3 regions of the Saccharopolyspora gregorii genome follow, and region 1 is predicted to be linked to each of the others. Evidence: riboswitches for the same ligand, from Rfam matches in the RefSeq annotation. Region 1 holds a riboswitch; each other region holds the start of a gene.
What was found. Region 1 has a riboswitch for glycine ahead of gcvT (glycine cleavage system aminomethyltransferase GcvT). Riboswitches for the same ligand answer to the same signal wherever they lie in the genome.
Positions count from the first base shown of each region.

Region 1 (10,089 bases):
AAGTTGACCATGTCGAGCGCGCCGCAGGAGCCGACGTAGGGCACGCCGCTGCGCGCGATCGCGTCCAGCCGGGTCTCGCCCGCGCTCATCACTCCCCCGGCGATCAGGTCGCACACCTCGGTGGGGGTGATGTCCAGGACCGCTTCGACGAGCCCGTCGGCGACGAGCTTCTCCATGGCGCGGCCGCCGGTGCCGGTCGCGTGGAACACCAGCGGGTCGTGGTCGGTGGCGAGCCGGTTCGCGGCCTCGGTGACGCAGGGCGTGGTCACCCCGAACATCGTCAGCGCCACCGCGGGCAGCTGCTCCACGGCCGGCACGGTGTTGCGCACGGCCCCGGCCAGCGCGTGCGCGGCGTTGCCGAGCACCTGGCGGGAGATCCGGTTGAGCCCGGCGACGTCGGTGACCGCCGGGAACATCGCGATGTCCGACGCGTCCACGTAGGACGAGATGTCACCGGAGGCCACCGTCGAGACCACCAGCTTCGGCACCCCGACCGGCAGCGCCCGCAGCGCCGGGGTGATCAGCGCGGTGCCGCCGGAACCGCCCAGGCCCAGCACCCCGCCCACACCGCGCCGCGCGCCGAGCCACCGCTCGAACGCCAGCGCCATCGCCACCACGGCCGTGCCGCGATCACCGGTGAACACCGCCGCGGCCCCGCGCGGGTGCGCGGCGGCCACCTCGGCGGCGGACACGTCGGGGGCATCGGCGGACTCCGCGCCGGACGTGCCCACGTCGACGGTGATCACCTCGACGCCCGCGTCGGCGACGAGCCCGGCGACGTAGCGCAGCTCGGCGGCCTTCGTGTCGAACGTGCCCACCACGTAAGCCCGGCCCATCGCACCGCCCCTGCTCCCGGAATCAGCCCGCGAGAACCCTACTGCCGATCCGGCCCCGGCACAGCCCGTTGATCACGGTTCACCGGCCTGGTCCGCCACCGGCGCGGCACGATCCGAGCACCGGGTCCCCGCACGACGACCCCCGGGCCGGTGCTGCGCCGGGGGCCGTCGTGGGGGTGCGTCACTTGCTCTTGCCACCGCCGAGGAAGCGGTTCTTCACCTGCTCGATCTTGGCCTTGTTCTTCGGGTCGCTCGCGTACCGCTTGGCCTGGTCGATCGCCTTCTTGCCCTGCGGGCTCTTGGCGAAGTCGGTCACCTTCTTGAACAACGACATAGCAGCTCCCAGTCGGGCCGGTCGATCACGCTGCACCCAGGTTACCGGCGAATCGGACATCCGATCGAGGGTGTGACCGGGCCGATCCGCCGCGTCGCCGGATCAGCCGAGCACCCCGCCGACCTGGGCGTGCCCCTTGAGCAGGTTGCGGGCGATGGTGCGGCGCTGGATTTCGTCGGTGCCCTCGAAGATGCGCAGCAGCCGGATGTCCCGGTACCAGCGCTCGATGGGCAGCTCGCGGGTGTAACCCATGCCGCCGTGGATCTGCAGCATCCGGTCCACGATCTCGTTCGCCCTGGTGCCGCCGTAGAGCTTCGCGATGGACTGCGCGTGCCGGGAGTCGGCGCCCTGGTCGACCTGCCACGCGGCCTGCAGCACCAGCCAGCGCAGCGCCTCGATCTCCACCGCCGAGTCCGCGATCATCCACTGGATGGCCTGCCGGTCGGCGATGGGCGCCCCGAACGTCTGCCGGGTGCGGGCGTAGTCCATCGACATCTCCATCATCCGCTCGCAGCCGCCGAGGGCGCGGGCGGGCAGCAGGTAACGGCCGCGGCCGATCCACTGCATGGCCAGCTTGAACCCGCCGCCGACCTCGCCGAGCACGTTCTCCTCCGGCACCCGGACGCCGTCGAAGACCAGCGCGGCGGGCTGGCGGTCCCACTCGCCCATGATCTCGATGGGTTCCGACTTCCAGCCGGCGTCCCGGTCCGCGAGGAAGCAGGTGACGCCGCCGTCGGCGCCCTTCTCCTTGTCGGTGACGGCGAAGACCATGGTGAAGTCGGCGTCGATGCCGCCGGTGATGAACGTCTTCTCCCCGTCGATCACCCACTCCGCGCCGTCCTTGCGGGCCGTGGTGCGGAGGTTCTTGGCGTCCGAACCCGCGCCCGGCTCGGTGATGGCGAAGCAGGACTTGCGCTCGCCCTCGATGGTGGGCACCAGGTAGCGCTGCTTCTGCTCCTCGTTGGCGTGGTAGAGGATGTTGTCCGCGTAGCCGCCGAAGCTGAACGGCACGAAGGTGCGGCCCAGCTCGATCTCGATCAGCGCGGTGAGCACGGCGGAGAGGTTCATCCCGCCGTACTCCTCGGGGGTCTGCACGCCCCAGAACCCGGCGTCGCGCGCCTTCTTGCGCAGTTCGGCCAGCTCCTCGCGGGTGAGGCCGCGTTCGTGGTCGCGCTCGCGGCGCAGCACCTCCGGCTCCAGCGGCACCAGCTCGCGCTGCACGAACGTGCGCACCCAGTCGCGGATGTCGCGTTCGGTCTCGGACAGGGAGAAGTCGACCATCGGTGGCGGGTCCTTTCGGCGAGGCCGGTGTGGCGAGGTCGGTGTGGCGAGGTCGGTGTGGCGAGGTCGGGGGTCAGGAGGATTCGGCGATGCGGCTGCGCAGTTCCCGCTTGAGCACCTTGTGGCTGGGACCCAGCGGCAGCTCGTCGACGAACACGACGCGGCGCGGGTACTTGTGGTGCGCGGTCTGCTCCGCGGCCCAGGCGATGATGGCCTTGCCCAGCGCCTCGTCCGGGTCCTCACCGCGTTCGGGCACCACGACCGCGCACACCTCCTCGCCACGCCCCGGGTCGGGCAGGCCGATCACCGCGCACTGCGCGACGGCGGGGTGCCGGATCAGCAGCTCCTCCACCTCGCGCGGGTAGATGTTGTAGCCGTTGCGGATGATCAGGTCCTTCTTGCGGTCCACGATGGCCAGGTAGCCCTCGGCGTCCTTGACGCCCATGTCGCCGGTGCGGAACCAGCCGTCGACGAGCGCCGCCGAGGTGGCCTCCGGGTCGTCCAGGTACCCGGCGAACACGTTGTGGCCGCGGACCACGACCTCGCCGGTCTCCCCGGCGGGCAGCAGTTCGATCCGGTCCTCCACGGACGGTTCGGCGATCTCGACGTCGATGCCCCACAGCGCGTGCCCGACGGTGCCTGCGCGCGGCCCGAACGCGGGCTGGTTCACGGTGGCCGTCGGCGAGGTCTCGGACAGCCCGTAGCCCTCGTGGATCGGGGCGCCGAAGCGCCGCTGGAACCGCTCCAGCACCGCCACCGGCAGCGCCGCGCCACCGGACACGCACATCCGCAGCGAGGACAGGTCGTCGTCGTCCCCGGCGGCCTCCAGCATCCTGATGTACATGGTGGGCACGCCGTTGAGCTGGGTGATGCGGTGGTCCCGGATGAGCCGCAGCGCCTCGGCCGGGTCGAACTTGGGTTGCAGCACCAGCGTCGCGCCCGCCCGGAACGTGGTGTTCAGCGAGACGGTCTGCCCGAAGACGTGGAACAGCGGCAGGCAGCCGAGGACCAGGTCCTCGCGGCGGGTGTCGTTGGCGTCGAAGGCGTTCACCGTCGCGTTGAGCACCAGGTTCAGGTGGGTGAGCACCGCGCCCTTCGGCCTGCCGGTGGTGCCGCTGGTGTAGAAGATCACCGCGGGGTCGTCGGGCGCGCGGGTGGCGAAGGAGCGTTCCGGTTCGGCCGCGGCCGCCGCCTCGCTCAGCGAGTCCGGGGTCTCCGGGCCGGGCACCGACGGGCCGATCGAGACCAGCGGGATGCCGGCGCGGCGCGCCGATTCGGCGGCGAGCGCCAGCTGGCTCGTGTGCCCGACGACGAGCTTCGCGCCGGAGTTGCGCAGCAGATACGCCGCCTCGTCCGGGACCAGCAGCAGCGGAACCGGCACCACGACCGCGCCCGCGGTGAGCACCGCGTAGTAGGCGCGCACGAAATCGATCACGTTGGGCGCCACGATCGCGACCCGGTCGCCCGGCTCGATCCCGCGAGCGCGCAGCGCGGCCGCGTGCGCCCGGACCTGCTCCCACAGCTCGCCGTAGGTCACCCGCTGCTCGCCCTCGACGACCGCGGGGTGCGCCGGGCGCAGCCGCGCCGGCTCGGCGAGGACCGAGGCGAGCGACAGCGTGGTGTGCGGCTCGACCCGCTCCGGGGACTCGTCGTCGTTGACCATCGTCCACCTCCGTGAGGATGCCGCCGGTGCGGGCGGCACGGTCGTCCGCCGTTGGACACCTGACGACTAACGTCGTTAGTTTTGGACTCTAGGACCACCCCGCGCACCGCGGCAAGAGCCGCGCACCGGACACTGATCGACACGATCCGCAGCGGACGCGGACGGGCACGGCGCCCACCGAGGGGGCGCCGACCGGCAGCGGGCAGCAGGCAGGAGCGCGGCATGGGCAGACCCAAGAGCCCCCAACTCACCCGCGAACGCATCCGCGAACACGCGCTGGCGATCATCGACGACCAGGGCCTCGAAGCGCTGTCCATGCGCAGGCTCGCCGACTCCCTCGGCGTCCGCGCCGCCTCGCTCTACAACCACGTGGCCACCAAGGAAGCGCTGCTGCACGACGTCGCCGACGGCGTGATGGGCACCGTCGACACCAGCGGGTTCGACATCGACTGGCCCACCGGCCTCACCCGCTGGGCCCGCTCCTACCGGGCCGCGCTCGCCGCCCACCCCAACCTGGTGCCGTTCATGGCGTCCGGACCGGCCCGCCGGGAGACCTCGCTGCGCCGCGCCGACGCCGTGCACGGCGGGCTGACCAGCGCGGGCTGGCCGCAGCGGTACGCCACGATGATCGGCGCCTCCACCAAGTTCCTGGTGCTCGGTGCGGCGATGGGCTCGTTCGCGGGCGGGTTCGTCGACGACGCCGAGGTCTACGACGAGCGGTTCCCGCACCTGCACGGCGCCCACCTGCTGCGCGAGCACGCCGCCGAGATCGACGACGACAGCTTCGAACTGGCGCTGCGGGCGCTGGTCGACGGCCTCCGCGCCCAGCACGCCCGGCTGTTCCCGCAGCGCTGAACTCCGCGCGCGGCGACGGGATCACGCTCACGTTCGGTTGACTGCGCTGTGTGATCTCCGTAGCGTTCCGGAGCACAACACAACACCGGACTACAACGCCGACGACGTCGTGCGGGAGAGTCTGCGCCCCGCCAGGAGCCCCTGGTCCGTGCAGGATGCGATTCCTGGGTGCAGCGCCGAAGGAGCAATCCTCCCCACCAAACTCTCAGGCCCCGCTACCGCGCGACAGCAGGCGATCACGGAGAAAAGCAGGGACCCGTGTCCCTCGCCCACGGTGCAAGCCGCCCTCGTGCGCGGTGAAACTCTCAGGCCAATGACTCCGGGGAGACCGGCAGCGCACGCCCGCGCCCATCGCCGTCGGAGGACCCCGGATATGGTTTCTGCTGGAAGTGGCCGCAACCGGTCCCCCTCGGACGTGATCGGTGCCCACCAGGAGGAGTTCCGCACCATGACGTCGTCGCCCCCAGCTCCGCGACGGACACCGCTGCACGAGGTCCACGAGTCCCTCGGCGCGCACTTCACCGACTTCGCGGGCTGGCGGATGCCGGTCCGCTACTCGGGGGACACCGCCGAGCACCAGGCGGTGCGGACCGCGGCCGGGCTGTTCGACCTCTCGCACATGGGCGAGATCGAGATCAGCGGCCCGGAGGCGGCCGCCGCGCTGGACCACGCGCTCGTCGCGAACGCGTCCGCGATCACGGTGGGTCGCGCCCGCTACACCATGCTGTGCACCACCGAGGGCGGCGTGCTCGACGACCTCATCGTCTACCGGCTGGACGAGCAGCGGTTCCTGGTGGTCGCCAACGCGGCCAACGCGGCCGTGGTCTCCGCCGAGCTCGCCGAGCGCATCGCCGAGTTCGACGCCGCGCACCGCGACGTCTCCGACGAGTACGCGCTGATCGCCGTGCAGGGACCGGAGTCGGTGTCGATCTTGGCGCCGCTGACCGGCACCGACCTGTCCACCGTGAAGTACTACGCCGGGTATCCCAGCGAGGTCGCCGGGAAGCAGGTGCTGCTGGCGCGCACCGGCTACACCGGCGAGGACGGCTTCGAGCTGTTCACCGCGCCCGAGGACGCGCCCGCGGTGTGGCGCGCGCTGACCGACTCCGGGGCCGAGCGCGGACTGGTCCCGGCGGGGCTGTCCTGCCGCGACACGCTGCGGCTGGAGGCGGGCATGCCGCTGTACGGCAACGAGCTGTCCGCCTCGCTCACCCCGTTCCACGCGAACCTGGGGCGCGTCGTGAAGCTGGACAAGCCCGGCGACTTCGTCGGCAGGGCCGCGCTGGCGGCCGTCGCGGAGGCGCCGACCGAGCGCACCCTGGTGGGCCTGCGCACGGACGCGCGCCGCGCGCCCCGGCACGGCTACCCGGTGCTCGCCGACGGCGCCGAGATCGGCGAGATCACCAGCGGCGCCCCGTCCCCGACGCTCGGCCACCCGATCGCGATGGCCTACGTGGACCGCGCGCACAGCGCGCCCGGTACCGCGGTGCAGGTCGACATCCGCGGCAAGTCCATCGACGCCGAAGTCGTGGAACTGCCGTTCTACCGCCGCAAGGCCTGACGAACGCCCGCAACGGGCTCTCGAAACCTTGACCGGACCGCGCCGGACCCGTCCGGCGCAGCCCAGATCGAACACCAGGAGGCAATTGCTCATGTCGACACCGGACCTGTTCAACGACCGGCTTGCGGTGGTGGATCCGGAGGTGGCCGCTGCTGTGGGGGCGGAGCTGGGTCGTCAGCAGAACACGTTGGAGATGATCGCGTCGGAGAACTTCGCGCCGCAGGCGGTGTTGCAGGCGCAGGGTTCGGTGTTGACGAACAAGTACGCCGAGGGGTACCCGGGCCGCCGGTATTACGGTGGGTGCGAGCACGTGGACGTGGTCGAGCAGTTGGCGATCGATCGGGTGAAGGCGTTGTTCGGGGCGTCGTTCGCGAACGTGCAGCCGCATTCGGGTGCGCAGGCCAACGCCGCGGCGATGCACGCGTTGTTGTCGCCGGGTGACACGATCATGGGCTTGGACCTGGCCCACGGCGGGCATTTGACGCACGGGATGCGCATCAACTTCTCCGGCAAGCTCTACAACGTCGTCCCCTACCACGTGCGCGAGGACGACCACCGGGTCGACATGGACGAGGTGGCCCGCCTGGCGCGGGAGAACCGGCCGAAGCTGATCGTGGCGGGCTGGTCGGCGTATCCGCGGCAGCTGGACTTCGCGCGGTTCCGCGAGATCGCCGACGAGGTCGGCGCCTATCTGATGGTCGACATGGCCCACTTCGCGGGTCTGGTCGCCGCCGGGTTGCACCCGAGCCCGCTGCCCTATGCCGATGTGGTCACCACGACCACCCACAAGACCCTCGGCGGGCCCCGGGGCGGGGTGATCCTCTCCGCGAGCGAGGAGTTCGCGAAGAAGTTCAACTCCGCGGTCTTCCCCGGCCAGCAGGGCGGCCCGCTGGAACACGTCATCGCGGGCAAGGCCGTGCTGTTCAAACTCGCCGCCACCCCGGAGTTCGCCGACCGCCAGCAGCGCACCCTCGACGGCGCCCGCATCATCGCCGAGCGCCTCCTGCAAGACGACGCCCGCGCCGCGGGGGTGTCGCTGGTCTCCGGCGGCACCGACGTCCACCTCGTGCTGGTCGACCTGCGCCACTCCGAACTCGACGGCAAGCAGGCCGAAGACCGCCTCCACACCATCGGCATCACCGTCAACCGCAACGCCGTCCCGAACGACCCCCGACCCCCCATGACCACCAGCGGCCTGCGCATCGGCACCCCCGCCCTGGCCACCCGCGGCTTCACCACCACCGAATTCACCGAAGTCGCCGACATCATCGCCACAGCACTCCAACCCACCATCGACGAGGAGACGACGACCGCGCTCGCCGGCCGCGTCCGCGCACTCGCCGAGAAGTTCCCGCTCTACGCCGATCTGTAAGCGAACCGTTTCGCGGAGATGTCCTCCGCATTGATCGGCCCGACGCGAACGCCGCATTTCCTCCGGAAATGCGGCGTTCGCCGTTCCCGGTACCACCAGTCGGAGCAAAAAACGATTCATCTCCGCCGTAACGGCAGGTCACAGGCGAATATCAACGGACAAAGCTCGCAGATCGCCACCGCTGGAAGAATCGATCACGATTCCAGCCCCTGTCGGGAAGAGCAGGACCGAACGTGGCACAGTACCGGTCCACAAGAATGAATCCTCCTTCCCTCCGCAGGAGCACGGCGATGAGCGAACCCGTCCCCGAGGAATACCGCAAGGACCTGAGCAACCGGCACATCAACATGATCGCCATCGGCGGGGCGATCGGCGTGGGCCTGTTCCTCGGGTCCGGCAAGGCGCTGAGCCAGGTCGGTCCCGGCCTGATGCTGATCTACGCCATCGCCGGCGTGATGATCTTCTTCGTGATGCGGGCCCTCGGCGAACTCCTGATGTACCGGCCGGTCAGCGGTTCCTTCGCCGAGTACGCGGGCGAGTTCATCGGTCCTTGGGCCAAGTTCGCCACCGGCTGGGGCTACTGGCTGGTGTGGATCGTGACCGGCATGGCCGAGATCACCGCCGTCGGCAAGTACTTCCAGTTCTGGTTCCCGGAGCTGCCGCAGTGGATCCCCGCCCTCGGCGCGCTCATCGTGCTCAGCGGCGTCAACCTGATCGCGGTGAAGCTGTTCGGCGAGTTCGAGTTCTGGTTCGCGCTGATCAAGGTCGTGGCCATCGTCGGCATGATCGTGCTGGTCGCGCTCATCCTGGTGTTCGGCTTCAGCGACGCGGGCGACACCGCCGCGGTGAGCAACATCTGGTCGCACGGCGGCTTCTTCCCCACCAGCCCGGTCTCGGCGCTGCTGGCGTTCCAGATCGTCATGTTCGCGTTCATCGGCGTCGAGATGGTCGGCCAGACCGCCAGCGAGAGCGCCAACCCGAAGACGGTGCTGCCGAAGGCCATCAACGCGGTGATGCTGCGGATCCTGATCTTCTACGTGGGCGCGCTGGCCGCGCTGACCGCGCTCGTGCCGTGGACCAGGTTCAACGCGGACACCAGCCCGTTCGTGCAGGCCTTCACGCTGATCGGCATCCCGGCGGCCGCCGGGGTCATCAACTTCGTGGTGACCACCGCGGCGCTGTCCTCCTGCAACAGCGGTATCTTCTCCACCGGCCGCATGCTGCGCACCCTGTCCGAGGACGGGCACGCGCCGCGCGCCGTCGGCAAGCTGTCCTCGCGGGCGGTGCCGTCGCGGGCCATCGCGATCACCTTCGGTTCGATGCTCATCGGCGTAGTGCTCAACTACGTGGCGCCGGAGCAGGCGTTCACCTACATCACCAGCGCCAGCACCGTCGGCGCCCTGTTCACCTGGGGCATGATCGTGATCGCGCACCTCGGGTTCCGCCGCCGGATCGCGCGCGGCGAGATCGAGTCGACCACGTTCCGGATGCCGCTGGCGCCGTACTCGAACTACGTGGTGCTGGCGTTCCTGGCGATGGTCGTGGTGCTGCTGGCGTTCGACTCGGAGACCCGGATCGCGCTGTACATCACGCCGCCGCTGGTCATCGCGCTCGCCATCGGCTACGCCGTGTCCCGGCGGCGCGGCAGCGGCACCGGCGATCGGGAGACCGTCGCCCGCACCTGAGCCGGCCCGCTCCTCGACGGCGGAGGCGCCCCCTCGACGCGGGGCACCTCCGCCGTCGCCGTTCCGCCGGGTGAAATTGGTGCTTCCGCCGGGTTCACCGGGTGGGCCGCCCGGGGGAAGATCGTCGCCATGCACCCGGCCTCCCGCGTGCTGGTGATCAGCCGGAGCGCGCAGCAAGAACGCAGCATCCAGCGGGACGGCCTGCTCGTGGTGCTCACCCAGATCGCCAACGCCGTCATGTGCTCCGGGGCCGCGGTGCTGTGGTGGACGTGGACGCCGGGCCCGTCGCGCTGGCTGGTGGCGGTGCCGGTCGTGGCGGTCGCGTGCAGCTGCTACGTGGCGCGGGCGCAGCTGCGCTGGCGGCGGATCAACCGGGACATGTTCCACCTGCAGGTGGCGTTGACCGACGCCGGCGTCACCTACGCCTCCGCCGCCGGGACGTACTCGGCGCCGTGGTCGGCGGTGCGGCAGGTGCGGTTGCGCACCCACCGCGCCCGGTCCC
Region 1 is NZ_CP059556.1:1,697,698-1,707,786, reverse strand. Features, by position in the region: gene H1226_RS07530 (Tm-1-like ATP-binding domain-containing protein) at 1-836, opposite strand, end outside; gene H1226_RS07525 (hypothetical protein) at 1,018-1,170, opposite strand; gene H1226_RS07520 (acyl-CoA dehydrogenase family protein) at 1,273-2,451, opposite strand; gene H1226_RS07515 (long-chain-fatty-acid--CoA ligase) at 2,525-4,114, opposite strand; gene H1226_RS07510 (TetR/AcrR family transcriptional regulator) at 4,337-4,969, shown strand; glycine riboswitch at 5,072-5,200, shown strand; glycine riboswitch at 5,201-5,299, shown strand; gene gcvT (glycine cleavage system aminomethyltransferase GcvT) at 5,418-6,530, shown strand; gene glyA (serine hydroxymethyltransferase) at 6,622-7,902, shown strand; gene H1226_RS07495 (amino acid permease) at 8,193-9,587, shown strand; gene H1226_RS07490 (PH domain-containing protein) at 9,717-10,089, shown strand, end outside.

Region 2 (10,089 bases), 600 kb from region 1:
CCGGTGTCGAGCAGGTTCGTGCCGCGCCGCTCCTGCCACGCGCCGGCGGCGGCGAACCCGAACAGCATCGAACCCAGGTGCGCGGCACCGTCCACGATGGACGCGTCGACGACCTGGCCCTGCCCGGTGCTGCGCGCGTTCAGCACCGCGGACAGCACGCCCACCGCCAGGTACAGGGCGCCGCCGCCGAAATCGCCCAGCAGGTTCGCCGGGACCTGCGGCGGGCCACCGCTGCGGCCGATGGCGTGCAGCATGCCGCTCAACGCGATGTAGCCGATGTCGTGGCCCGCGGTCTGCGCCAGCGGACCGTCCTGGCCCCAGCCGGTCATCCGGCCGAACACCAGCTTCGGGTTCCGCTCCCAGCACTGCTCGGGGCCGACGCCGAGGCGTTCGGCGACCCCCGGCCGGAAGCCCTCGATGAGCACGTCGGCGCGTTCGGCCAGCGCCAGCACCGTCTCCGGGCCCTGCTCGTGCTTGAGGTCCACCGAGATCGCGCGCTTGCCCCGGTCCAGCAGGTCGTGCTCGCCGGGAGCCCCGCCGGGACGGCCGACGCGGACCACGTCCGCGCCCAGGTCCGCCAGCAGCATCCCGCAGAACGGAGCGGGTCCGAGGCCCGCCAGCTCCACCACCCGCAGGCCCGCGAGGGGGCCGTCACCTCTTGCCGTCACGCCTGCACCTCTCCGCCAGCGGCCGCACGCCGCGCACGACACCGTGTCGCGACGCAATCAGTGTTACATCGTTGGTGTCACAGCGGTCAAGGAGTAAGCTCCCCGACCATGCTCCGAACCGCGGACGAAGAGCTGACCATCGACGAGTTGGCCGCGCGCGCCGGCGTCACCGTGCGGACCGTTCGCTTCTACGCGTCCCGCGGTCTGCTGCCCCCGCCCCGGCTCCGCGGGCGGCTGGGCCTCTACGGCGGCGACCACCTGGCGCGGCTCGACCTGATCCGGGAACTGCAAGCGCTCGGGTTCACCCTCTCCGCCATCGAACGGCACCTGGAGCGGATCCCCGACGACGCCACGGCCGAAGACCTCGCGCTGCACCGCGCACTGCTCGCGCCGTGGACCAGCGACCAGAGCGAAGACCTCACCCGGCACGAGCTCAGCCAGCGCGCCGGGCGGCAGCTCGACGACGACCTCGTCGGCAAGCTCATCTCGCTCGGCATCCTCCAAGCCCTCGACGACGACCTCAGCCGGGTGCGGCTGTCCAACTCCGCCATGCTCGGCGTCGGGCTGCAGATCCTCGACCTCGACCTGCCGCAGGGCATGCTCCTCGAAGCCAAGGACATCGTCGAGCAGCACACCTCGCAGATCGCCGTCGAGCTGCGCGAACTGTTCGCCGCGAACGTGCTGCGGCCCTACCTCGAACGCGGACGGCCCGAAGAAGAGCGGGAACGGGTGCACGTCGCCACCCAGCAGCTGCGGCCGCTGACCATCCACGTGCTCGTCAACGGGTTCCAGAACGCGATCAACGACGTCATCCGCGACCACGTCTGATCGGAGGAAGGGAACCTTCCTGCCACCGGCGCGAGCAAGGGAACCTTCCGATCACCGGTGCGATGAAGGGAACCTTCCGATCACGGGTGCGGTGAAGGGAACCTTCCTGTCACCCGGCCCGCCGCCGGTGCGCCGAGCGCTCGGCGGTCACCGGTAGCGATCCGGACAGCGGCCCGTTCGAGCGAGCCGGCTCCTCGGACGGCCGAACCCGGGGGCGCGCCAGGCACGAGCCTCGAACACGCGGTGCAGCCGGGCCCCCGCACCCCGCTCCCGACGGCACCCGTCCGCCTACTGGCCAAACGGGCCTCCGGTGCGGTTTCATCGGCGAGGTCACCACGAACCTCGCGTCACGCACGTGGCCGCCTCGTGAGTGGAGGAGCCACATGAGCACATCACCGGCACCGACGCTGACCGCGACCATCCCGCACCTGTTCGAGCGCAACGCGACCGAGCACCGGGACCACCCGGCGCTGACCGCGGACGGCCGGACCTGGAGCTGGGGCGAGGCGGCGGAGGCGGTGCAGGACCTCGCCGCGGGCTTCGCCGACCTCGGGTTGCAGCGCGGCCAGACGGTGGTGCTGATGATGTCGAACGGCGCGGAGCAGTGGCTGGCCGACGTCGCCGCCACGCACCTCGGGGCGGTGCCGATCGCCGTGCACCCCGCGTCGAGCTCCGGCGAGATCCGCGACGTCACGCGGCACAGCCGGGCGCACATCGCCGTTCTCGGCAACGCCCACCACGTGCGCCGCTGGTCGGCGGCGCTGCGCGAACCGGACGCGCTCGGCCACGTCATCGTCGTCGACGAGGCCGCGATCCCCGCGGAGGACACCCGCTTCCGCACCTGGGCGACGCTGCGCGAACACGGCGGCGGGCTGCTGCGGCAGGACCCGGAGCTGGTTCGGCGGCGCACCGCGGACGTGGTGCCGGACGATCCGGTGACCGTGCTCTACTCCCCCGACGCGATCGGGATGCAGCGGGCCGTGGTGCTGACCCACCGCAACGTGCTCGCCGCAGCCTCCGCCCGGCAGCTGGTCACGGGCGCGCCGCCGCACGCCGGGACCCTGTGCTACCTGCCGATGGCGCACATGTCGGAGCGCGCGGGCAACGTCTACAGCGCCATCCACGACGTCGCGCACGTGCACTTCTGCAACGGCATCGCCGAGGCCGTGCGGGTGCTGCCACAGGTTCGTCCGCACACGTTCTTCGGGGTGCCGCGGATGTGGGAACGGCTCGCCGCCCTCGCCCGCGCCCAGCCCACCGCGCACACCGCGGCCGAGAAGCACGAGGTGCTCAGCGGGCTCGGCCTCGACGGCACCGTGTGGGGCGCGAGCGGGGCGGCTCCGCTGCGCCGCGACCTGCTGGAGCTGTTCTCCGGGCTCGGCTTCGACATCTTCGAGACGTGGGGGTCGACCGAGTCCAGCGGCTGGGCCACCACCAACCGGCCGGGCGCGGTGCGCTTCGGCACCGTCGGCACCCCGCTGCCCGGCGTCGAGGTCCGCATCGACGAGGACGGTGAAGTGCTGGTGCGCGGGCCCGTGGTCTGCGCGGGGCACCTGCAGGAGGACGGCCTGGTCCGGGCGGCGGCGGGCGCCGACGGCTGGTTGCGCACCGGGGACGTCGGGCACGTCGACGACGGCTACCTCACCATCACCGACCGCAAGAGCGAGTTGATCATCAACTCGCACGGGGAGACCGTCGCCCCCAGCGTCGTGGAGAACGCGCTGCGCGCGCACCCGCTGATCGGGCACGCGCTCGCCTTCGGCGACGGCAGGCCGCACGTCGTCGCGCTGGTCGTGCTCGACGAGGACACCGCGCCTGCGTGGGCGGCCGCGCACGGCATCGGCACCACCGATCTCGCCGAGCTCGCCCGCGACGCGCAGGTGCTGGCCGAAGTGGACCGCGCGGTGGACGCGGCCAACGCCGCGCTGGGCAGCTCCGGCCAGGTGCGCGCGCACCGCGTGCTGGACCGGCCGTGGGGTGCGGCGGGTGGCGAGCTCAGTCCCGCGTTGAAGTTGCGGCGGCGCGTCATCCACACCAAGTACGCCGAGGTGCTGGACGAGCTGTACGGCTGACGGGCCGGCCGCGAGCAGGGGAACCTTCCTGTCACGGGTGCGATGAAGGGAACCTTCCGGTCACATCGCAGGTGCGGACGCGACCGGCGTGGGCCGGGGCGAGCAGGGGAACCTTCCGGTCACGAGTGCGATGAAGGGAACCTTCCGGTCACCGGTGCGGGCAAGGGAACCTTCCGGTCACCGGTGCGGGCAAGGGAACCTTCCGGTCACCGAAGTTCGAACGAACGGACGCCTCCGCACCGAGCCTCATCCTCTCCACTTTGGAGTGATCCACTCCAGCCACGGCGCTCGATCCAGATGAGCCGAGGGTGACCACCTCCCCGTCCGTGAACCCCACGATCTGGTGATCTTCGGTCGCAGGTGCGGAAATCGCGGGGCCGCTGCCGATAGATCTGTGCGGAGTCTTCCCCACTACCTCTTGGAGGCGCACCGACATGGCTGCCACCCGCTTCATCCGCGGTCTTCTGCTCGCGGCGACGGCCGTCCTCGTGCTCACCCCGGCGACGGCGGGCGCGGCTGCGGCGCAGAGCGACCTGACCTTGACGATCGCGGCGAAGGACCGGGCGGAGTTGCCGCGCACGGTGTCGCTGCGCTGCGAGCCGGTGGGCGGTTCGCACCCGAACGCGGCGGCGGCCTGCGACAGCCTGACCACGGCGGGCGGCGACTTCGAGCAGCTCGGCCAGGCGCACACCGGCCAGTGCACGATGGAGCTGAAGCCGGTGGTCGGCACGGCGCACGGCACCTGGCAGGGCCGCCCGGTGCACTTCGAGAAGGAGTTCGGCAACCAGTGCGTGGCGGCGTCCGCCGCGGGGGCCGTGTTCGACTTCTGAGTTCTCCCGTCCGCAGGGCACCGGATCCGGCCGAGCGCCGCGCCGGTGCCCCGCGGCATCGCCCCCTCGACGGATTCGCGCTGCTCCGGTCGCACTACGGTGGCGGTATGGCTGCCGAGAACGAAGAGCCCGCGTGTAGGCGCTGGCCGCACCGGATCTACGGGGTGGGCGAGGAACCGGATCCCCGGTTCACGCTGGCGAACGAGCGCACGTTCTTGGCGTGGATCCGCACCGCCTTGGCGTTGATGGCGGCCGGTGTCGGCGTGGAGGCGTTGAACGCGGCGATGTCGCCCGGCCCGGATCCGCTGCGGACCTCGCTGGCGGTACTGCTGCTGCTCGCGGGCGTGGTGTGCAGCGTGGCGGCGTTCGGCCGGTGGATGACGATGGAGCGGGCGCTGCGCACGAAGGCCCCGCTGCCGCCGCCGAAGCTGGCGCCGGTCCTCGGGTTCGGGCTCGGCGTGGTCGGCGTGGCGGCGACGGTGCTGCTGCTGGTCAACGGGTTCTGAGCGTGCCGGGGCAGGGCCCGTGGGATCCGGGCTTGCAGGTCGAGCGCACGACCTTGGCCTGGCTGCGGACCGGGTTGACGTTCGTGGTGGGCCTGATGGTGCTGCTGCGGTTGCTGGCGCACCGCAGCGCGGTCGCGGCCGCGGTGTGCGCCGCGGTGGCGCTGCCGCTGGCGGCGGTGATCGCGGTCGCGTCGTGGCGCAGGCACCGGCAGGCGGAGCGGAACCTGCGCGCGGCGAAACCGCTGCCGGACGGCGTGCTGCAGGCGGCGTTCACCGCGCTCGCGCTGCTGGCCGGCGCGATCGGCGCGGTGTACGTGCTGCTGATGTGACGGCGCCCGCCCCGGAATCCGAGGCGGGCGCGCCGAGCGGAGGTCAGGCGACCGCGAGGTCGATCTGGACGTTCCCGCGGATGGCGTTGGAGTACGGGCACACCGCGTCGGCCTGCTCGGTGAGCTGCCGGGCCTGCTCCTGGTCGACGCCGGGGAGGCTGACCGACAGCGTGACCTCGAGCGCGTACCCGCCCGCGCCGTTGCTGCCGATGCCGACCTGGGCGGTCACCGAGGAGTCGGCGATGTTCGCCTTCGCCTTGCGGGCGACCAGTTGCAGCGCGCTGTGGAAGCAGGCTGCGTAACCGGCGGCGAACAGCTGCTCCGGGTTCGTGGAGTCGCCACCGGGGCCGCCCATCTCGCGCGGGACCGCCAGGTCGAGGTCGAGCACTCCGTCGGAGGAGCGGGTGCGGCCACCGCGCCCTTCCCCGGTCGCGGTCGCTTCGGCGGTGTACAACGCTGCCATCTCAGTCTCCTTGTGTCGTGGTCCCGCGCAGGAGTTCGTCGGTGATGGGGACGCCGTCGGCGACGGCGGCCCTGGCCCGGTGCGCGGCCTGGTCCACGTTGGCGGTGAGCCGGTGCAGCGTGGAGCGCAGCGCCAGCACCTCCTCGAGTTCCATGCCGCTGGCGGCGAGCACCCGGTTCGGGATCTGCTCGGCGTGCTGCCGCAGCTCCCGCCCCCGCTCGGTCAGTCCGATCTCGACGGACCGCTCGTCGCGGGTGCTGCGCCGCCGGTCCACCAGTCCGCTCGCTTCGAGCCGTTTCAGCAGCGGCGACAGCGTCCCGGAGTCCAGCTTGAGCATCGCCCCGAGGTCCTTGACCGCCAGCGAGTCGTGTTCCCAGAGCACCAGCATCACCAGGTATTGCGGGTAGGTCAGTCCCAGCTCGTCGAGGAACGGCCGGTACAGGTTGGTGAAGGAGCGCGACGCGCTGTAGAGCGCGAAGCACACCTGCTGGTCCAGCGACAGCGCCGAGTCCGCGCTCATCCCCGCCTCCTGCACGTGGCCGACATTAGCCCCAATTCAAGTTGCGCGCAACTGAGTTGTGCGCATCCTAAATTCTGCAAGGGAACCTCCCCGTCATCCGGAGCCACCACCGCGCGGCCCGCCGGAACACCACCGCCGCACTCCACCACACCGGCCACCACGGCTCCGGACGAGGCCGAGCGTGACAGGAAGGTTCCCCTCATCGCACCGGTGACAGGAAGGTTCCCCTGCTCGCATCGACTCACGCCGGTGGTCCACGCCTGCGACGTGACAGGAAGGTTCCCCTGCTCTCACCGCCCCGCGCGGTTTCGAGCGCCGGGCGAGACGAAGCGCTCTCAGCACTCGATGACGTTCACCGCGAGCCCGCCGCGAGCGGTCTCCTTGTACTTGACCTTCATGTCGCGCCCGGTCTCCCGCATCGTCTTGATCACCTTGTCGAGCGACACGAAGTGGCTGCCGTCGCCGCGCAGCGCCATCCGCGTCGCCGTGACGGCCTTGACCGCGGCGACGGCGTTGCGCTCGATGCACGGGATCTGCACCAGCCCGCCGATGGGGTCGCAGGTGAGGCCGAGGTTGTGCTCCATCGCGATCTCGGCGGCGTTCTCCACCTGCCACGGCGTCGCGCCCATCGCCTCGGCGAGCCCGGCGGCCGCCATCGAGCAGGCCGAACCGACTTCGCCCTGGCAGCCGACCTCGGCACCGGAGATCGACGCGTTCTCCTTGAACAGCACCCCGATGGCACCGGCGGCGAGCAGGAACCGGATGACGCCCTGCTCGTTCGCCCCCGGCACGAAGCGCACGTAGTAGTGCAGCACCGCGGGAACGATGCCGGCGGCACCGTTGGTGGGCGCGGTGACGACCCGTCCGCCTGCCGCGTTCTCCTCGTTGACGGCGAGCGCGAACAGGGTGAGCCATTCCATGGCGTCGTCCTGCTCGCCGAGGTTCGCCCGCAGCGCGGCGGCGCGCCGCTTCACCCGCAGCCCGCCGGGAAGTTCCCCGTCGTTGCGGCACCCGTTGTCGACGCACTCCTGCATCACGGACCAGATGTGCAGCAGCCGGGCGCGGACGTCCTCGGCGGAGCGCCAGGACAGCTCGTTGTCGAACATGACGTCGCTGATCCGGGAGCCGGATTCGGCGACCCGGGCGAGCAGTTCGTCGCCGGTGCGGAACGGGTGGCGCACCGGCGTCTCGTCCGGCTTGATCCGGTCGGTGCCGGTGGCCTCGTCGTCGACGACGAATCCGCCACCGACGGAGTAGTACACCGCGGACCGCAGTTCCCCACCTGCGCCGAACGCCGCGAACCGCATCCCGTTGGGGTGCAGCGGCAGCGACCTGCGCCGGTGCATCACCAGGTCGCGGTCCACCGAGAACCGGATGTCGCGCTCCCCCGCCAGCAACAACCTGCCGTCGGCGCGGATCGTCTCCACCCGTTGTTCGACGGCGGCCGGGTCGACCGTCTCCGGGTCGTGCCCTTCCAGGCCGAGCAGCACCGCCTTGGGGCTGCCGTGGCCGTGCCCCGTCGCGCCGAGCGAACCGAACAGCTCGGCCTTCACCTTGTCGACCTGACCGAGCAGACCGTCGTCCCGCAGCCGCGCGGTGAACATCCGCGCCGCCCGCATCGGGCCGACGGTGTGCGAACTCGACGGGCCGATGCCCACCGAGAAGAGGTCGAAGACGCTGATCGTCACAGCTCCGTCCCCCTCAGCCCCGGCCTACTCACCACCGGTGAACTGGGCGTACTCCTGGGCCGTGAGCACAGCACCGGTCTGCTCGGCACGCACTTCGAGCAGCCAGCCCTCGCCGAACGGATCCGAGCCGATCACCGCGGGGTCGTCGGCGGCGGCCGCGTTGACGGCGACGACCTCGCCGGTCACGGGCGCGAACAGGTCGCTGACGGACTTGGTCGATTCCAGCTCACCGCAGGAGGCGCCGGATTCGATCCGCTCGCCCACCTCGGGCAGCTGCACGTAGACGATGTCGCCGAGCGCTTGGGCCGCGTACGGGGTGATGCCGATGCGCACCAGGTCGCCGCGGTCCTCGATCCACTCGTGCTCTTCGGTGTAGCGCAGCTGTTCGGGCAGGGACATGGAGGCTCCTCACCATCGCGGGCACGGGTGTGCCCTGGGTTCGCGGGCCTCCCCCTCTGTTTCGGGACCTGAGAGCTTCGCCGCGGTGGTTCGCGGCTTGCACCGTGGGTGCGGCGCCGGGGCGCGCGCTTTCCAGAGTGGCCTCGCCCGAGCGGTCATGGGTGCCTGAGAGTTTTGCGGGGAGGGTTTGCTCCTTCGGCGCCCTGCGTTGCGCAGGGTCTCTCCCGCTCGGGTTCTGCGGCGCTGTGCGGTTGTGGTCGTGCCCGGCAACGATAAACGGACGTGGGCGGGTGTCAACGCCCAGCCGCCCGGATCACAGCGAGGAAGGGAACCTTCCGGTCACCGGTGACCGGAAGGTTCCCTTCCTCGCGGCGGGGTGCGGACGCCGGGCGGATGATGCTGGGGTCGGTGTTCGGTCGTGGTGTCGGGAGGCGGACCGGGTGAAGGTCGCAGTGCCGCGTGAGGTGAAGAACCACGAGTACCGGGTGGCGTGCACCCCGGCAGGGGTGCACGAGCTGGCCGCGCGGGGGCATGCGGTGTTCGTGGAGGCCGGCGCCGGGCTCGGTTCGTCGATCCCCGACGAGGACTACGCGGCGGCGGGCGCGACGATCGTGCCGTCCGCGGCGGACGCGTGGGCCGAGGGCGAGCTGGTGCTGAAGGTGAAGGAGCCGGTGGCCGAGGAGTTCCCGCGGCTGCGGGCGGGCCAGGTGCTGTTCACCTACCTGCACTTGGCGGCGTCGGCGGAGTTGACGGACGAGTTGCTGCGCGCCGAGGTGACGGCTCTCGCCTACGAGACGGTGCAGACGGCGCGCGGCGGGTTGCCGCTGCTGGCGCCGATGAGCGAGGTCGCGGGCAGGCTCGCCCCGCAGGTCGGCGCGCAGGCGCTGCTGACCCCGCAGGGTGGTCGCGGTGTGCTGCCGGGCGGCGTGCCCGGGGTGCCGCCTGCGCGGGTGGTCGTGATCGGCGGCGGGGTGGCCGGGTTGAACGCGGCGCGGGTGGCGTCGGGCATGGGCGCCCAGGTGCAGGTGCTGGACACCGACGTGGACCGGCTGCGGGAGATCGACGCGGCGCACGGGGGCGCGATCCGCACGGTGACGTCGAACGCGTACGCGGTGGAGTCGGCGGTGCGGGCGGCGGACCTGGTGATCGGCGCGGTGCTGGTGCCGGGTGCGAAGGCGCCGAAGCTGGTGTCGAACGAGCTGGTAGCGCGGTCGAAGCCGGGCAGCGTGCTGGTGGACGTGGCGATCGACCAGGGCGGGTGCTTCGAGGATTCGCGGCCGACGACGCACGAGGATCCGACGTTCCGGGTGCACGGTTCGGTGTTCTACTGCGTGGCGAACATGCCGGGCGCGGTGCCGAACACCTCGACGTACGCGTTGACGAACGTGACGTTGCCGTACGTGCTGCGGATCGCCGATCAGGGCTGGCGGGCGGCGTGCCGGGCGGATGCGGCGCTGGCCCGGGGCTTGAACGCGCACGGCGGGCTGCTGGTGAGCGAGGCGGTGGCGCTGGCGCACGGGCTGCCGAGCACGGCCCCGGACGCGGTGCTGGTCTGAACCGATCCGCAACCGCGAGACCATCCGAGACCACTGCGCGGCGAGACCGGCGAGTTTCACTCGTGGAGGTGAGAACACCCCGGAAGGGGTTAGAGGGCGGCCCGCTCAACCGGCCTGGGGGTCACCGGGAGCAGGCCGCCAGGTCCCAGTGTAGGACACGAACGCTTGATTTCCGACGTGCGCAGCGTGACGAACGCCCGGTTCCCCGCCACGACCGGAAATCCACTCGA
Region 2 is NZ_CP059556.1:1,099,543-1,109,631, reverse strand. Features, by position in the region: gene H1226_RS04780 (CaiB/BaiF CoA transferase family protein) at 1-668, opposite strand, end outside; gene H1226_RS04775 (MerR family transcriptional regulator) at 777-1,496, shown strand; gene H1226_RS04770 (AMP-dependent synthetase/ligase) at 1,880-3,568, shown strand; gene H1226_RS04765 (subtilase-type protease inhibitor) at 4,003-4,398, shown strand; gene H1226_RS04760 (YidH family protein) at 4,506-4,904, shown strand; gene H1226_RS04755 (DUF202 domain-containing protein) at 4,937-5,233, shown strand; gene H1226_RS04750 (organic hydroperoxide resistance protein) at 5,277-5,696, opposite strand; gene H1226_RS04745 (MarR family winged helix-turn-helix transcriptional regulator) at 5,698-6,216, opposite strand; gene H1226_RS04740 (L-serine ammonia-lyase) at 6,552-7,904, opposite strand; gene gcvH (glycine cleavage system protein GcvH) at 7,929-8,303, opposite strand; glycine riboswitch at 8,353-8,444, opposite strand; glycine riboswitch at 8,446-8,540, opposite strand; gene ald (alanine dehydrogenase) at 8,744-9,859, shown strand.
Region 2: it holds a riboswitch for glycine, as region 1 does, so the genes downstream of both, gcvH (glycine cleavage system protein GcvH) here and gcvT (glycine cleavage system aminomethyltransferase GcvT) in region 1, are expected to answer to the same signal.

Region 3 (10,089 bases), 1.3 Mb from region 1:
AGACCGCCCGCCGCGTCGAGGAGCTGGGCAGGCGCGCGGTGGCCCGGATCGCCGACGTGCGCGACTTCGACGGGCTGCAGGCCGCGTTCGACTCGGGCGTGGCCGAGCTCGGCAGGGTCGACGTCGTCATCGCCAACGCGGGCATCGTCTCCTTCGGCCGCAGCTGGGAGCTGACCGCCGAGCAGTGGCAGGACATGATCGACGTGAACCTCACCGGGGTCTTCCACACCGCGAAGGCCGCGATCCCGACGATGATCGAGCAGGGCGACGGCGGCTGCCTGCTGCTCATCTCCTCGGTCGCCGGGTTGAAGGGCCGCGGCGGGCTGGCGCACTACTCGGCCGCCAAGCAGGGCGTGGTCGGGTTGATGCAGAGCCTCGCCGGTGAGCTCGGCGAGCACGGCATCCGGGTCAACACGATCCACCCGACGAACGTGAGCACGCCGATGATCCAGCACCCGACCTTCTACGGGATGTTCAGCCCGCCCGGCGCGGAACCGACGCTGGAGAACGCGGAACCGGCGATGCGGGCGATGCACGTGCTGCCGACGCCGTGGGTGCGCGAGTCCGACGTCAGCGACGCGGTCGCGTTCCTCGCGGGCGACGAGGCGCGGTTCGTGACCGGCGCGGCGTTCCCCGTCGACGCCGGGGTCGGCGTCCGGTGAGCGCGGCGGTCCGCTCCGCCGTCGAGGACGTGCTGGCGCGCTACGCGCTCGGCTACGACGAGGGCGATCTGGAGCTGCTCGCGGACTGCTTCACCGCCGACGCCGAGCTGTCGGTGCACGTGGCGGACGGCGCGGTGACGGGCCCGGTCCGCGGCCGCGACGCCATCGTCGAGCTGGTCCGGGGAACGGCGGGTTCGCAGCGGGACCGGCGCAGGCACGTGCTGAGCAACCTGGTGCTGGAGCACGCCGGTGACCGGGCCCGGGCGCGCAGCTACCTGACCCTGTTCGCGGTGGCGGACGGCGCGCTGCGCGCGGTCACCACCGGCCGCTACCTCGCCGAGCTGCGCGGAGCGCCGGACGGATCCGGGGGCTGGCGGATCAGCGACCTGCGGGTCGAGCTGGACCTGCCGTTCTCGTGACGCTCAACCTGGGCCTCATCCCGGCGAAGTGGGCGGCGCTGGCGCCGCGCGCGCTCGCCGTGCACGACGTGCCGACCGGACGGCGGGTGCGCTGGGCCGAGCTGGACGAGCGGGTGCGGCGGCTCGCCAACGGACTGCTCGGGCTCGGGTTGCGCCGCGGCGACCGGGTGGCGGCGCTGTCCCGGAACCGGGTGGAGCTGCTGGAGCTGTACTTCGCCTGCGGCCGGGCCGGGCTGGTGCTGCAACCGCTGAACTGGCGGCTCGACACCGCGGAGCTGGCCCGGCTGCTGCGGGACGCGACGCCGCGGGCGCTGATCACCGCCGCCGAGTGGTCCGCGCAGGCCGCGGAGCTGCGGCGGACCTGCGACCTGGCCCACTGGCTGGAGTTCGGCGGTGACGGCGGCTACGAGGAGCTGCTGGCCGCCGCCTCCGCCGCCGAACCGCCCGGTAGCGAGCACGTCGGCGACCACGACCCGTTCTTCATCCTCCACACCGGCGGCACCACCGGCCGCAGCAAGGGCGCGCTGCACACCCACCGCAGCGCCGAGGCGGGCGGCGTGCACCAGACCGTCGCCGAGCGCATCGTGCCCGGTGACGTGTACCTGATGACCGGGCAGATGTTCCACATCCCGATCGTGCTGGCGATGAACTACCTGCGGCACGGCTGTCCGCTGGTGCTGGTGGACTTCGCGGCCGAGCAGGCGCTGCGGGTCATCGAGCAGGAGCGGGTCTCGGCGTTCCTCGGCATCACCACGATGCTGAACTGGATGCTCGCGGTGCCGGGGTTCGACCGCTACGACCTGCGCAGCCTGCGCAACATCCAGTACGGCGGCGGGCCGATGCCCACCTCGGTGGTGCGGGCCGCGCTGGAGTCGTTCCCCTGCTCGCTGATCCAGGACGCCGATGACCGCGCACTCCAGCACCGCGGGGTGGGCCGCGACGGCCTCCTCGACGGGGACGCTGCCTGATCCGGAGTGGGGCGAGAACGTGAAGGCCGTCGTGGTGCTCAAACCCGGCACCACCGCCACCGGAGCCGAGATCATCGCCACCGCCCGGCAGCGGCTGCCGTCCTACCAGAAGCCGAAGTCGGTGGACTTCGTCGCGAGCCTGCCCAAGGCCCCGACCGGAAAAGTGATCAAGCGCGAGCTGCGCGCCCCCTACTGGGCGGATCAGGAGCGGACATGACCTCAGCCGTACCCGACGAGGCGGCGCTGGCCGAGCTCGTCGGCACCGAGTTGCCCGGCGGGGAGTTCACCGTGGAGCCGTGGTGGGTGCGGCTGGTCAACGACTGCGCGCTCGCCGATCCGGAGGACGGGGCCGGCAGCCCGGTGTTCGCGTTCCTCGCCGCGACCTCGGCGATGGGGGTGAGCTGGGAGCGGTTCTGGGGCTGGTTCGGCGCCCGCGAGTCGGACGGCCCGATGGCCGGGGAGGTGCACACCGTGCTGCACCGCCCGCTGCGGGTCGGCGCCACCTACGCGGTGCGGGGCCGGATCGAGTCGGCGCGGCGCAAGCGCGGCGCTCGCACCGGCGTGTTCGACCTGGTCGAGTACCGGCTGGACCTGCACGAACCGGACGGGTCGGCGGCCGCGTCCTGCACCAGCTCGATCCTGTTCCCGCGGCGGCCCCGATGAGCGGCGTGCGGCCAGGGGACGTGCTGCCCGACCACCAGGTCGGCCCGGTCAGCGCGGAGAAGATGAAGACGATGGCCGCCCTGATGCGGGACGCGAACCCGATCCACTTCGACCCGGCCGCGGTGCGCGCCCTCGGGCTCGGCGACCGGGTGGTGAACCAGGGGCCGCTGAACCAGGCGTACGTGGTGTCGATGCTGGCGCGCTGGGCGGGCGGGGCGCACCGGATCCGGGAGCTGCGGTTGCGCCACCTCGGCGCGGTGTTCGCCGGGGACCGGTTGCGCGCGCACGGCACGGTGACCGGCGTGTCCGAACAGGACGGTGTCCTGGTGGCGTCCTGCGCGGTCGGACTCGACGTGCTCGGCGGCGATCCGGTGCTCTCCGGCACCGCGTCCGTCCACATCGGAGGGTGATGGCGGTGGACCAGGTGCAGCGCTTCCGGCTGTCCTACGGGGACTGCGACGCGCTCGGCATCGCGTACTTCGCGATCTACTACCCGTGGATGGAGCGGGCCTACAGCAGCTGGCTGCACGCCCGCGGGCTGCGCTCGGCGGAGCTGGCCGCGCAGCTGGGCACCGGGACGGTCGGGGTGCGCTCGGCGGCCACCTACCTGGCGCCGGTGCGGGTGTTCGACGAACTGGCCTGCGAGGTGGTGCAGGACCGGGTAGGCACCACCTCCTACACCCTCGGCTTCGAGTTCACCCGGGACGGCGAGCTCGTCGTCCACGGCCGGATGACCTTCGCCTGCCGCGACCCGGAAGGCGCCAAGGCACCGGTCCCGCCGCGGCTGCGGGAGCTGATCGCGCAGCTGCGCCCCGGCCGGACCGGCCCCGACGAGGGCTGACCTATCCTGGCGGCACTATGCGAGTGCTGGGCGAACAGGAATGGCGGGACCGCGCGAACGCGCACCGGGAGCGGGTGGAGCGCTGGACGGGACCGCACCGGCGCAGGCAGCGCGCCGGGGAGAAGCACCCGGTGATGGACTTCCTGTTCACCTACTACTCGCACCGCCCGTCGCTGCTGGAGCGCTGGCAGCCCGGTTTCGGCGTCGCGCTCGAAGGCGGCGCCGAGTTCCTGGAGCGCCGCGGCTACCGGCGCGTCCCCGAGGGCGTGGCGCTGGACCCGGCGGTGCTCACCGCGAAACGCCGCGACTCGGTGCGCTTCGTGCACGGGCTGCTCACCGCGGTGCGCTCCCGCAGCCCGCAGCTGGGCTGCTTCGGGCTGCACGAGTGGGCGATGGTCTACCGCACCTCCCCCGGCGACGTGCGGCACGAGTCCTGGCCGCTGCGGCTCGGGCACGCGGGCACCGACGCGGTCGTCGAGTCGATGCCCATCAAGTGCACCCACCACGACGCGTTCCGGTTCTTCACCCCGCCCGCGCGGCCGCTGAACGCGCTGCAACCGGCCCGCGAGGACCAGGTCGCCCTGGAGCAGCCGGGATGCCTGCACGGCAACATGGACCTGTTCAAGTGGGCCTACAAGCTGAATCCGCTGGTGCCCGCCGAACTCGTCGCCGACTGCTTCGAACTGGCGGCGGACATCCGCGAGCTGGACATGCGCGCCAGCCCCTACGACCTCGCCGCCCTCGGCTACCCGCCGGTCGCGGTGGAGACACCCGAAGGGCGCGCCGCCTACGTGCGCGCGCAGCGCGAGTTCGCCGAGCGGGCCGCACCGCTGCGGGACCGGCTGGTGGAGCACTGCGAACGGCTGCTGGCCGTCCCGCAACCGGTCGCCTGAGTCCCGGAACGCGACAGCGCCGACCGGGCCGGGGAAGGTCGCTCCCCCGGTCCCGGCCGGCGCTGTCGTCGGCTCGGTGACCCGCGCGCGGCGGGTCGCTGCGGCTCAGTCCCGGACGGCCAGGTTCAGCTCGCCGTTGTCGTCGCGCTCGGCGTCGAGCACCTTGTCGCCCAGCAGCGACGCCGCCTGCGGTTCGAGGAAGACCCGGGCACCGGATTCCTCCAACACCTGGTCGTCTCCCTGCGGCTCGCTGGCGATCGACGCCTGCAACTCGGCCTGCCCGGCCTCGTCCGCGACCGGGGCGATGCGCAGCCCCGATCCTTCGGGCGAGTCACCGCCGGCCAGCACGACCTTGATGACCTCGGCTGCGCTCTCGCTGATCGTGAGCATTGCTGCACTCCTCTCGGAGGCGATCGGATGGAGCCGCCCACCGTAGTGCATCAGCGGCGGCTCCCGCTCACCCCCGCGCCGCGGTCAGCCCTCGTAGGCCGAAAGCGGAGGGCACGAGCACACCAGGTTCCGGTCCCCGCGCGCCCCGTCGATCCGGCGCACCGCGGGCCACACCTTCGGCGCCCCGGTGCCCATCGGGTAGGCCGCCTCCGCCCGGCTGTAGGCGTGCTCCCACGGCCCGGCCAGCGAGGCCGCCGTGTGCGGAGCGTGCACGAGCGGGTTGTCGTCGGCGGGCCAGTGGCCGCCGGCGACCTTGTCGATCTCGCCCTTGATGGCGATCATCGCGTCGCAGAACCGGTCCAGCTCGGCGAGGTTCTCGCTCTCGGTCGGCTCCACCATCAGCGTGCCCGCCACCGGGAACGACATCGTCGGCGCGTGCAGCCCGTAGTCGGCGAGCCGCTTGGCCACGTCGTCCACGGTGACGCCGGAGGCCTTGGTGAGCGGCCGCAGGTCCAGGATGCACTCGTGGGCGACGAACCCGCCGGAGCCGGTGTAGAGCACCGGGAAGTGCTCGTCGAGCCGCCGCGCCACGTAGTTCGCCGCGGCGACGGCCGTCAGCGTCGCCCGCCGCAGCCCGTCGGAGCCCATCATCCGCACGTAGGCCCAGGAGATCGGCAGGATCGAGGCGCTGCCCCACGGCGCGGCGCTGATCGGCCCCACCCCGGTCTCCGGTCCCGCGGCGGGCTGCAGCGGGTGGTTCGGCAGGAACGGCGCCAGGTGCTCGCGCACCCCGATCGGGCCGACGCCGGGACCGCCGCCGCCGTGCGGGATGCAGAACGTCTTGTGCAGGTTCAGGTGCGAGACGTCGGAGCCGAACTCGCCCATCCGCGCCAGGCCGATGAGCGCGTTCAGGTTCGCGCCGTCCACGTAGACCTGGCCGCCCGCCTCGTGCACCAGCCCGCACACCTGTTCCACGGTGTCCTCGTACACGCCGTGCGTGGACGGGTAGGTGATCATGATGGCGGCGAGGTCGTCGCGGTGCTGGTCGACGACTTCGCGCAGGTGGTCGAGCTCGATGTTGCCCTGGTCGTCGCAGCGCACCACGACCACGCGCAGCCCGGCCATCACGGCGCTGGCCGCGTTGGTGCCGTGCGCGCTCGCCGGGATCAGGCACACGTCCCGCGCCGCCGCACCACGGCTGTGGTGGTAGGCGCGGATGGCCAGCAGCCCGGCGAACTCGCCCTGGCTGCCCGCGTTCGGCTGCAGGCTCACCGAGTGGTACCCGGTGATCTCGGCCAGCCAGCGCTCCAGGTCGTGCACGATCTCCAGCAGGCCGGTGGCGTCCTGGGCGGGCGCGAACGGGTGGAGCTCGGCGAACTCCGGCCAGGTGATCGGCTCCATCTCCGCGGTCGCGTTGAGCTTCATCGTGCAGGAGCCCAGCGGGATCATGCTGCGGTCCAGCGCCACGTCCGAGTCGGACAGGCGGCGCAGGTAGCGCAGCAGCGAGGTCTCCGAGCGGTGCGCGTGGAAAACCGGGTGCGTCATGTACTCGGAGGTGCGCAGCAGCGCGGTCGGCAGCGCGTCGTCGGTCTCGGCGTCCAGCTCGTCGATGCCGGCCAGCGAGCCCCCGGCGATGCCGAACGCCTCCGCGACCCGCACCAGCGCTTCCCGGGTGGTGGTCTCGTCGCAGCTGACGCCGACGTGGTCGTCGTCGATGTGGCGCAGGTTGATGCCGCCGTCCCGCGCGGCGCGGACCACCTCGGCGGCCCGGCCGGGGACCTCGGCGACGAGGGTGTCGAAGAACTCGGCGTGCACGATGCGCACCCCGCCGCGGCGCAGCCGCTCGGCCAGCACCGCCGCCATCCGGTGCGCCCGCTTCGCGATGGCCCGCAGCCCGGCGGGACCGTGGTACACGCCGTACATGCCCGCCACCACGGCGAGCAGCACCTGGGCGGTGCAGATGTTGCTGGTGGCCTTCTCCCGGCGGATGTGCTGCTCGCGGGTCTGCAGCGCCAGCCGGTAGGCCTGGTTCCCGTCCGCGTCGACGCTCACCCCGACCAGCCGGCCGGGCAACTGCCGCTCGATGCCCTTGCGCACCGCCATGTAGCCGGCGTGCGGGCCGCCGAAGCCCATCGGGACGCCGAAGCGCTGCGTCGTGCCCACCACCACGTCCGCGCCCAGCTCACCGGGGGCGCGCAGCACCGTCAGCGCGAGCAGGTCGGCGCTGACCACCACCATGCCGCCGCGCTCGTGCACCTCGTCGATGACCGCCTGGTGGTCGCGGACCACCCCGGAGGCACCCGGGTAGGCCAGCAGCGCCCCGAAGAACTCGCCGTCCGGCAGCGCCGACGCGCCCGCGGACAGGTCCGCCACCACGACCTCGATGCCCAGCGGTTCCGCCCGCGTGCGCAGCACCGCGAGGGTCTGCGGCAGCACGTCGGCGTCCACCACGAACCGCGGCGACTTGGCCCGGCCCGCACGGCGCACCAGCGTCATGCCCTCGGCCGCCGCGGTGGCCTCGTCGAGCATCGACGAGTTCGCGACCGGCACGCCGGTCAAGTCGGCCACCATGGTCTGGAAGTTCAGCAGCGCTTCGAGCCTGCCCTGCGAGATCTCCGGCTGGTACGGCGTGTACGCCGTGTACCAGGCGGGGCTCTCCAGCACGTTGCGCCGGATCACCGGCGGCGTGATCGTCGGGTAGTAGCCCAGGCCGATCATCTCGGTGTGCGGGCTGTTCAGCCTGGCCAGGTCGCGCAGCTGCTGGAGCGCCTCGGCTTCGGTGGCCGGTTCCGGCAGCGCCAGCTGCAGGTCCCGCTCGCGGATGCCGTCGGGCACCGCCGACTGCCCCAGCTCCTCCAGCGAGCCGACGCCGATCACGTCGAGCATCCGGGCCAGCTCAGCGGGCAGCGGCCCGACATGGCGGTCGGCGAACGGAGTGCCGTGTTCCAGGGCGGCCAGCGGGATGCGGTCTTCGGTCGTCATCGCCACACCTCATTCATCGCGACGGACAGGGCGGCAGCACGTGTGCTGCTCTCCCCCTCTGTCACTGTCCGCGACGCGAACGCCTGAGAGCTTCACCCGGTCCGCGGACCGGACTTGCACCGTCGGCGGGGAACCACGTCGGTGGTCCCGCTTTCCAGAGGTATCTCGCCCGTGCGGTCCAGCAGGCCTGAGAGGTTGTCGGGGAGGGTTTGCTCCTTCGGCGCCGCCGCTGACCAGGTCAACGGCGAACTCTCCCGCGCGGGGTCGGCGATGCACAGCAGCTTACCCGATCCGGTGACGGCCGAACGGTGCGATCTTCATCCCGCCCGATCATCCCAGCGGCACGGGGCGTGACATCGACGGGCGGTGACGCGACGGCCACGGGCGCCAGGACGGCCTGGCCGGATCCGCCGACAGCCCGCGCACGGCGAGCGGGACCGGACAGACCGATCGGCGCCTGCGCACGAAGGGCCGAACGGGCCGATCGGCGCCTGCGCCCGACGGGCGGGACCAGAACAGGCCGAACGGTGGCCCGCGCACGGCGAGAGCGGCCGATCGGGTCGATAGGTGGCCCGCGCACCTGGTGGCGGCAAGACCGCCGGACCCGCGCCGGACGGCACGGCGGCCACGGCGGGCCTAGCGCGCCTCGGCGATCAGCCGATGCGGCGGTCCCGGCGCCGCGACAGCTCGTCGGCGACCGGCTCGTCCGGCTCGGCACCGTCGGCGCGCTCGGCGGGGAACTCGTGGATGGTGCCGGTGATCTCGCGCATCGCGCCGCTGACCGCGATGCCGAACACGCCCTGGCCGCCCTGCAGCAGGTCCACGACCTCTTCGGCGGAGGTGCACTCGTAGACCGTCGTGCCGTCGCTGAACAGCGTGATGCGGGCCAGGTCCTCCACCCCGCGGTGGCGCAGGTGCTCGACCGCGACCCGGATGTTGTGCAACGAGACCCCGGTGTCCAGCAGCCGCTTGACGACCTTGAGCACCAGGATGTCCTTGAACGAGTACAGCCGCTGCGACCCGGAACCGGCGGCGCCGCGGATCGACGGCCCGACCAGCTTGGTGCGCGCCCAGTAGTCCAGCTGCCGGTAGGTGATCCCGGCGATCTGGCACGCCGCGGGGCCGCGGTAGCCGACGAGCTCGTCCGGCAGCGCGGTCTCCGGGAACGGCTTCGACCCCTCCGCGGCGGCATCCTCGCCAGGTGCTCGCTCCACCACGCCTGCCTCCCTCCGCCCGGCCGAAGCCGGCGAACCACCGAACCCGGCTCGTCGCATGATCATCACCCGAGCGCGAGGACGATCATGGAACCGGGGGTTTGACCTTCCCCGACCTGGAAAATCACATCGGGGCGATTCGCGCACTCCGAAGGTAAGCCCGCCCGGTGGGCGGGTCAACGCGACGCGCGGGGACGCCCGCCCACCCCGGGTGTGACGCACGCCCCGCCTTCGCGCACGCACCGCACCCGAAGCCGCACCCGCGCGGGCCCCGGCATGCGAAAGGGGCTCCCGGTGCGAGCTGCACCAGGAGCCCCTCACGACGACGCGGGCGGCGGGGCGGGTCGTGCGCCCGCCCGCCGCGATCAGGTGTCCGCGCCGCGGAAGTCCTCCGGCGAGACCGAGTCCAGGAACTCCCGGAACTTCTCGACCTCGTCCTCCTGCTCGTCCGGGATGATCAACCCGGCTTCGTCCAGCACCGATTCGTCGGCGTGGATCGGCACCCCGATCCGCAACGCCAGCGCCACCGAGTCGCTCGGCCGCGCCGAGACCCGCACGTCCCCGTCGAAGATGAGCTCGGCGAAGAACGTGCCCTCCTGCAGGTCGGTGATCCGCACCTGCTCCAGGTCCCGCCCGAGGGCGCCGATGACGTCCTTGAGCAGGTCGTGGGTGAGGGGTCTGGCGGGTCGCACGCCCTGCTGCTCCAGCGCGATCGCGGTGGCCTCCACCGATCCGATCCAGATCGGCAGGTACCGCTCGCCCTCGGTCTCGCGCAGCAGCAGGATCGGCTGGTTGGCTGGTAGTTCCACTCGCACGCCGACGACGCGCATTTCGCTGCTCATCGACACATCGCCTCCTCCAGCGCGCCGAAGCGTGACATCCTTGGTCGAGGATCGCGCACCGACGCCTCTGACGCTACCCGCGATACGGCGGACACGCCGACCTCCGGCCGTCGTCCCCGCCCGGATTTTCCGCTCGGTGGACGGCTTTTCCGGCTCGTTCCCGGCCTCGCACCGACGGTGTCGCCGGTACCGGGCCTTTCCGTTGTCCGCCCCGG
Region 3 is NZ_CP059556.1:3,014,081-3,024,169, reverse strand. Features, by position in the region: gene H1226_RS13010 (mycofactocin-coupled SDR family oxidoreductase) at 1-662, shown strand, start outside; gene H1226_RS13005 (nuclear transport factor 2 family protein) at 659-1,081, shown strand; gene H1226_RS13000 (class I adenylate-forming enzyme family protein) at 1,078-2,049, shown strand; gene H1226_RS12995 (AMP-binding enzyme) at 1,985-2,266, shown strand; gene H1226_RS12990 (hypothetical protein) at 2,263-2,712, shown strand; gene H1226_RS12985 (MaoC family dehydratase) at 2,709-3,122, shown strand; gene H1226_RS12980 (acyl-CoA thioesterase) at 3,128-3,553, shown strand; gene H1226_RS12975 (3-methyladenine DNA glycosylase) at 3,571-4,446, shown strand; gene H1226_RS12970 (HesB/YadR/YfhF-family protein) at 4,552-4,836, opposite strand; gene gcvP (aminomethyl-transferring glycine dehydrogenase) at 4,921-7,818, opposite strand; glycine riboswitch at 7,983-8,085, opposite strand; gene H1226_RS12960 (MerR family transcriptional regulator) at 8,472-9,092, opposite strand; gene H1226_RS12955 (bifunctional nuclease family protein) at 9,398-9,874, opposite strand.
Region 3: it holds a riboswitch for glycine, as region 1 does, so the genes downstream of both, gcvP (aminomethyl-transferring glycine dehydrogenase) here and gcvT (glycine cleavage system aminomethyltransferase GcvT) in region 1, are expected to answer to the same signal.